Regions from separate parts of the Williamsia sp. Y721 genome, predicted to be linked through region 1. Evidence: predicted binding sites of a transcription regulator. Region 1 holds the regulator's gene; each other region holds the start of a gene.
The links. Region 1 encodes LexA, which represses DNA repair genes until DNA is damaged. Its sites were predicted from a motif close to CGAACANNTGTTCG; they were not measured.

Region 1 (2,270 bases):
TCCATGATCTTCGCAACCACGGCTTCGGTCGGCATCTCGGGTGCGATGCGGGAGGCGATGGCGCCCAACGACTCCCCCGATTGGACCCGGACGACCTCGGTTCCGACGCGGGCCGGATCGGCGGACTGTTGCATGACGCCGCCGAAGAAGGTCATGAACGCCACCACGAGCATCAGACCGACGCCGGTGACCGACGCAGCCGCCCAGGCGCGTCTGCGGGCGAAGACCATCTCGCGAGCGGTCGGTATCCGCCGCTCGGAATTACGCGAATCGGCACACGAGACGGCGACCCGGCGCTGCGCAGGCAGACGGCGACCGGCCGGGCGTGATGTGTCCGCGGGCCGTACCGGGCGCGTGGTGCGCGGGGCGGTACCGCTCTCGGAGTGGTGAACAGGCCGAGCTGTGGCCGGCCGGATGATGGTGGTGGCTGCAGTCATGGGGTTCAGTCCTCGATCATCGGTTTCGATCTCTATTCGATCACTCGTTCGATTGAAAGAGTGTTCGATTTGTACCACGGGCCTCCGACAAAGCGCCACGCCTGATCGAACAAATGTTTGAGACTTGTGACCATTTGCACTATCTTTGTCGACATGGACCCCGCCCGATACCGCATGAACTGGAGGACCTGATGGCCGATACAACCCAGCCCCCGACACCGGCGGACGGGGCCGCGACCACTGTTGTCGCCACCGAACCACTCGCCGAGGGCTCACTGACCCCCCGTCAGAAAGCAGTTCTCGAGGTCATCCGTACCTCGGTTCGCGAGCGCGGCTACCCGCCGAGCATCCGGGAGATCGGTGACGCCGTCGGTCTGACCTCGACGTCGTCGGTCGCCCACCAGCTCCGCACGCTCGAACGCAAGGGTTTCCTGCAGCGCGAGAACAACCGGCCTCGAGCGGTGAACATCCAGGACACCGACCTGAACCCGGCCACAGCGGCCGGGCAGGTTCAGACACCGGACGAATCCCTGCCGACACCGACGTTCGTCCCGGTCCTCGGCCGGATCGCGGCCGGCGGTCCGATCCTCGCCGAAGAAGCCGTCGAAGACGTCTTCCCGCTCCCCAAAGAGCTGGTCGGTGAAGGTTCACTGTTCCTGCTCAGGGTCGTCGGTGAATCGATGATCGACGCCGCGATCTGCGACGGTGACTGGGTGGTCGTACGCCAGCAGAATGTTGCCGACAACGGCGACATCGTTGCGGCGATGATCGACGGCGACGCCACGATCAAGACATTCAAGCGCACCAAGGACGCCGTGTGGCTGATGCCGCACAACCCGGTGTTCGATCCCATCCCGGGCAACGATGCCGTCATCCTGGGCAAGGTCGTCACAGTGATGCGCCGACTCTGAGCTCCGAGTCGTAGGCAGATCACTCTCAGAGCGATCAAAGGCGGGGTGTACCGGGATATCCCGGTACACCCCGCCTTTCGAGTTCAGGGGATCACGAAGTGATCAGACCCCGAGACTGCGTCCGATCACTTCCTTCATGATCTCGGTCGTGCCGCCGTAGATGGTCTGCACGCGAGAGTCGAGGAACGCCTTGGCGACCGAGTATTCACGCATGTAGCCGTATCCGCCGTGCAGCTGCAGACACCGGTCGACCAGGTGCACCTGGTTCTCGGTGGCGTAATACTTGGCCATTGCGGCGTCCGGGACGGTCAGCTTCTTCTCGTTCAGCAGACCGATGCAGTGATCGACGAAGACGCGCGTCGTCGTGGTCGAGGTGGCCAGTTCGGCCAGCAGGAACCGGGTGTTCTGGAAGTTTCCGATCGAGCGACCGAAGGCCTTGCGGTCCTTGGCGTACTGAACGGTGGTCTCCAGCACCTGCTCCATCGCCGCCGCGGCGACCACTGCGATCGACAGGCGTTCGCGGGGCAGGTTCTGCATCAGGTAAATGAAGCCGAGGCCTTCTTCACCGAGCAGGTTCTCGGCGGGCACGCGGACGTTGTCGAAGCTCAGTTCGGCTGTGTCCTGCGCCTTCATGCCGACCTTGTCGAGGTTGCGGCCGCGCTCGAAACCCTTCATGCCACGCTCGACGACCAGCAGGCTGAATCCCTTCGCGCCTGCCTCGGGGTCGGTGCGCGCGACCACGATCACCAGGTCGGCGTTGATGCCGTTGGTGATGAACGTCTTCGATCCGTTGAGCACCCAGTGGTCGCCGTCTTTCTTGGCGTTGGTCTTGATGCCCTGCAGATCCGAACCGGTTCCGGGCTCGGTCATGGCGATGGCGGTGATGAGCTCACCGGAGGTGAATCCCGGAAGCCAACGCGCC
Region 2 (2,270 bases), on a different contig from region 1:
CGGTGCGATGAACCAGGGATGTCCGTCTCGACCTGGGAACACGGTCCAGCCCTGGTGGTGGATGTAGCGGTGGTGGCGCCGGCAGAGCAGCACCATGTTGGTCAGGCCGGTGGTACCGCCGTTGCGCCAGAAGTCGATGTGGTGGGCGTCGGTGTAGCCCGCAGCGCAGCCACAACCCGGGAAAGCGCAGCCCTGATCCCGGGCGATCAACGCTTTGCGGATCGCCGGTGTGACGGTGCGTTGGTCGCGTCCGACATCGAGCGGTACGGCGTCGCTGTCGAGCAGGATTTTGGTGATCACCGAATCGCAGGCCACCATTTGCGAGGTGGGCGCTGACGCTGGACCAGTCCACTCGAATGAGGGAGTTGAAGCCGACGGTTTGGCACCCGCGATACCCCGCAGCTGCAACTGTTGCAGATATTCGGGTGAGACCGTCACCGTCACATGCGGTTTCGCCCCGCCGCGGGTAGGTCGGTCTTCCTGATCGAAATACGAATCCAGCAGTCGTTCCAGTGCATCAGCCCGGATTTGGCCCGTGCTCCGCGGATCCGGTGAGCCGTCGGGTTCGGGTACCGGTCTGCACAGTGGATCGAGCGCCACCGCCAGTTTTTCGCCGAGAAGACTGTCCAGATCCAGGGTGCCGTGGGTGCGGCCGTCATCACCGGTCCCGAATGACAACTCATTCAGATCGTGGTTTTCCGCATCCGGGATCTCTTTGTCCGGCGGCGACAAGGCGATAGCCATAGATCGTGCCCGCGCCGACACTGCCGCCGGTGTGCCCATCAACGCTTCGGTCAGCAGTCCGCGTTCACAGTCGGACCGGTCAGCATCGGGAAGGTGTGGGTTGCGGCGCTCAATGTGATGGAGGCCCTTCACGATTGCATCCACATGCTCACCGGATAGTCGTCCGTCGATTCCGTAACCGGCAATCGACGGAATCTCACTGAGCGCCTTACCTACTCGCACGTACCGGTGCGCGACCGTCGGCGCCATACCGGCGTCCCGTAATAGCTTGGTTGTGGACCCCACGCCCTTCTTCTGCGCGATCCGACGCCGATCGACCTCGCCGACCAAACGGAAAAGAACCTGCTCCACAACGTGGTTGAGACGAATCACCGTCACAACCCGCGACGACAACGCGATGTCATCACCAGCGACCACAGCCGCACCCCCTGCCAGATCTGAGATTCTGGCGAACATCTCCCCGAGGTCCATGGCTCAAGAATACCCGCCGGAACCTCATCGCACAAGTGTTCGAGTAGCGAATTCTATTGTTCCACAACACTTTTAGTGATCAGAACTATGGAAACCTTCATCTCTTTGAAGGGTCCCTCACCATGGGGACGCGGCGCCGCACCTATCTCTCTGCGTCAGTACTTTCCCAAGTGCATGGATCTGTCGTCCATGCCGTCGCCGACTTGGTCGACACTGCTCAATAGCAGAACCCCGTAAGCGCTCGAGTTCCTGACCTCCAACGAAGCCATCGTTCCGTTCCCGGCCTCATCCAAGCGGACGGTGTCTCAGCCATCACTGGGATGCGCTGACCAAGCCGATGCTGGCTCGACCTCTGACGGTGCTCCTCGGGGTGGACGCTCACCTCGCCGCGGGTTGTCTTGCCGTGCTGACCTGTTGACTCGCCGGAGTGGCGTTGGGCCCGGAGCCGCGCTCAGAACAACGTATGTGGCCGAACGAAGTTGGCCAGGTCGACCAGCCGGAATCGTTGGGTGCGGTTGACCGTGCTGCGGGCGAGCCGGCGCAGTGACTGTTCGCAGCCGACCCGCAGTCCGTGGTCGTTGAACGGATAGCCGAGGATGTCACCCCGCGCGGATGCGTCGGTGGGGGATTGGTCCGGACGGCGATGGATCCAGCCGAGTGCGATGCCCAGGACCAGGATCACCAGTCGTTGCTTGCGGGGCTCGGCGTCCGACATCATCTCGAGTCGCCGTGCAGCCTCCCGCAATTGGTCTTCGGAGACCTCGGCGGGGTCGCGGCCGTGGACCAGGGTCAGTACCGAGGTGCAGTTGGCGGCGTTGTAGTGGCGGCTGGTGGGTGGCACATCGTCGAGCGCCTTGACGGCACCGGGGATGTCGCCCTTCGCAAACCGCATCCGCGCGAGGCCGAACGCGGCGGTGATGATGGCGCGGTCGGTCTGCCACAACGTCCGGTAGTGGTGCAGTGCAACGTCGTGGTTGCCCATCAGTTCGGCGGTGGCGGCGACGGCGAGTTTGGGCGCAGCCTCACCGGGCATTGCGGAAAGGACGCCGTTGAAG
Region 3 (2,270 bases), on a different contig from region 1:
TGGCCTTTCTGCGCGGTCCGTTTGGTCCGGGCCAGATACAACACCTCCGCGGAGTGGTCGGCGAACACGGCCAAATATTTGTCGGACCGCGCTGCCAGGTGCAGGGCCTCTTTGACCGGAATATCAACCCCGGACGCCGTTCTGGCGATCCCCGCACAGTCGTCGAGCTGCTCTTTGGTCATCGTGATGATCAACTGCGCCGGCAAACCCCGATGCGATTTGCCGAGCAGGTTGCACTCCAGAATTGTTTTCAGGATCGCCTTGAGCGCGTCGTGATGTTGTTGGCCCTTGGAGCGGGTATCACGCTCAGCGGCCGCCTTGACCAGCTCTGTGTCTTGTTTCGGATCATCGGAGGCCCCGGTCGGTGAGTTCGGGTCGGCCGGGTTGTTCATACCCGGTGCGGCCCACACATCCATCACCGTCTTGAACAACGCCAACGTTTCCGGATCCAGGGTGCCCGAGATCTTGGCCATCAGGTCTACCCCTTGATCACCCAGACTCACACTGCGTTTACGCGCCCGATCCGAATCATCGGTCAGCCGGCCATCGGGATCAACCCGGGCCAACACCGCACGACCCGATGCGGCCAACTGGGTGGGGTCCTGACCAACGGCTTCTTCGGTCATCCAATGATCGACCACGTCATACACGGCCGGATCAGCCGCGGACGGAATGTGTTTGCGCACATCCAGCATCACATCCATATGCGAGGCGCCGATCAGCCCGTGAGACCAGGCCTGTTCGGCGGCAGGGCATTTCGGCGCCAACTCCTCACCCTGCATCGTGTGGAATCGGCCGACCGCCTCCAGGCCGCGAATTCGGGAGGAGGTTTGCCCTTTGGTCAGCCGCAACTCGCTGCGGGTGAAACCGAACAGTGACGAGTACCCGGCTTCGGTAAACGATGATCGATCTGAAACCCGCAACAGGTGACGCAACCCGGTGAACTCGAGCTTGCGAACTATCCGTTCATGCACCCGCACAAGCTCATTGACTTCCGCCCCAGACATATCGGAATCAGCGCAGTCCGCGATATCGGCAACGAGCAACTCCAACTCGAGGTACTTACGCACCAACACCGGAACCGAAGAAGAACCAACCCCGACTTCATCAGATGGATCGTCAGTCATCATGCCCCCCAGCACATCTGATTGAATTCTTTCAACCAGAATACTCCGGAAAACACATCATGTCGAATGTTTGTTCGAGTAAGGTGTTTGGTGACGGCTGACGTGAACTCCTTGTGAGGCAACGTGTTGTGCGCGTCAGTCGCGTAGCTCAACCCCCGTCAAGGCAGCTGGTGTCACTGAGGTGTCACTGCGAGGGCTCAACTGCGGGAGACCAGCGCTCGTAGGAAGAACGTCAGGTTCTCGGGGCGCTCGGCCAAGCGGCGCATGAAGTAGCCGTACCACTGGGAGCCGAACGGAACGTAGACGCGGATCTGACGGCCCGCCTGGGCAAGTCGTTGCTGTTCGGAATCGCGGATGCCATAGAGCATCTGGTGTTCCCATTGCTCGGTGTCCCGACCGGCGGTGGTGGCCATTGCCTCAGCGGCCGCCACCATCGCGGGATCATGGCTGGCGACCATCGGATATCCGTCGCCGTCCATCAAGACCTGCAGGCAACGTAGGTAGGCCGCGTCGACGTCGTGCTTGTTCTGGAATGCCACCGCTGCTGGTTCGGCATATGCGCCCTTGCACAGCCGGATCCGCGACCCCGGTCCGGAAAATGCATGACAGTCGTCCTCGCTGCGATGCAGATAGGCCTGCAGCACGGTACCGAGATCGGGGAAGTCGGACCGCAATTCGCGGACGATCCGCAGGGTCGAGTCGGTGGTGGTGTGATCTTCGGCGTCGATGGTCACCCACACGCCGGCCCGAGTGGCAGCCGAGGCGATGCGGTGCGCATTCTCCAGCGCGATCTTCTCTCCGTGGCGGGGGAGTGCGCCGCCCAGCGCCGACAATTTCAACGACACCTCCATCGGATGACCAGATTGCGTGAGGTCAAGGCCTGCAAGCATGTCGATCAGTTGTAGATAGGCCCCGACGGTCGCTTCGGCCAACGTTTCGTCGGTGGTGTCCTCGCCGAGATAGTCGATGGAGATCATCCGGCCGGATGCCAGCAGTGATCGGCAGGCATCCATGGCGTCATCGTGGGTTTCGCCCGGCACGAAGCGCTGCACAACATCTCGTGTCACGGGTAGGCGCCTGCTCAGGCGCTTGATTCGACCACTATGGCCGGCGGCAGTGATGATGCTGCGGGCTGCGGCAGCG

Region 2: AC56PL_RS27240 (HNH endonuclease signature motif containing protein) is a predicted target of LexA. The motif match lies at 1,244-1,257, and genes of this name have one in related genera.
Region 3: AC56PL_RS20265 (HNH endonuclease signature motif containing protein) is a predicted target of LexA. The motif match lies at 1,191-1,204, and genes of this name have one in related genera.

What each region holds. Positions count from the first base shown of each region.
Region 1 covers NZ_JCASNH010000003.1:681,876-684,145, forward strand. Annotated here, with positions in the region: gene AC56PL_RS17885 (LysM peptidoglycan-binding domain-containing protein) at 1-437, opposite strand, end outside; gene lexA (transcriptional repressor LexA) at 629-1,348, shown strand; gene AC56PL_RS17895 (acyl-CoA dehydrogenase family protein) at 1,451-2,270, opposite strand, start outside.
Region 2 covers NZ_JCASNH010000006.1:207,816-210,085, reverse strand. Annotated here, with positions in the region: gene AC56PL_RS27240 (HNH endonuclease signature motif containing protein) at 1-1,215, opposite strand, end outside; gene AC56PL_RS27235 (tetratricopeptide repeat protein) at 1,667-2,270, opposite strand, start outside.
Region 3 covers NZ_JCASNH010000004.1:158,627-160,896, forward strand. Annotated here, with positions in the region: gene AC56PL_RS20265 (HNH endonuclease signature motif containing protein) at 1-1,130, opposite strand, end outside; gene AC56PL_RS20270 (proline dehydrogenase family protein) at 1,325-2,270, opposite strand, start outside.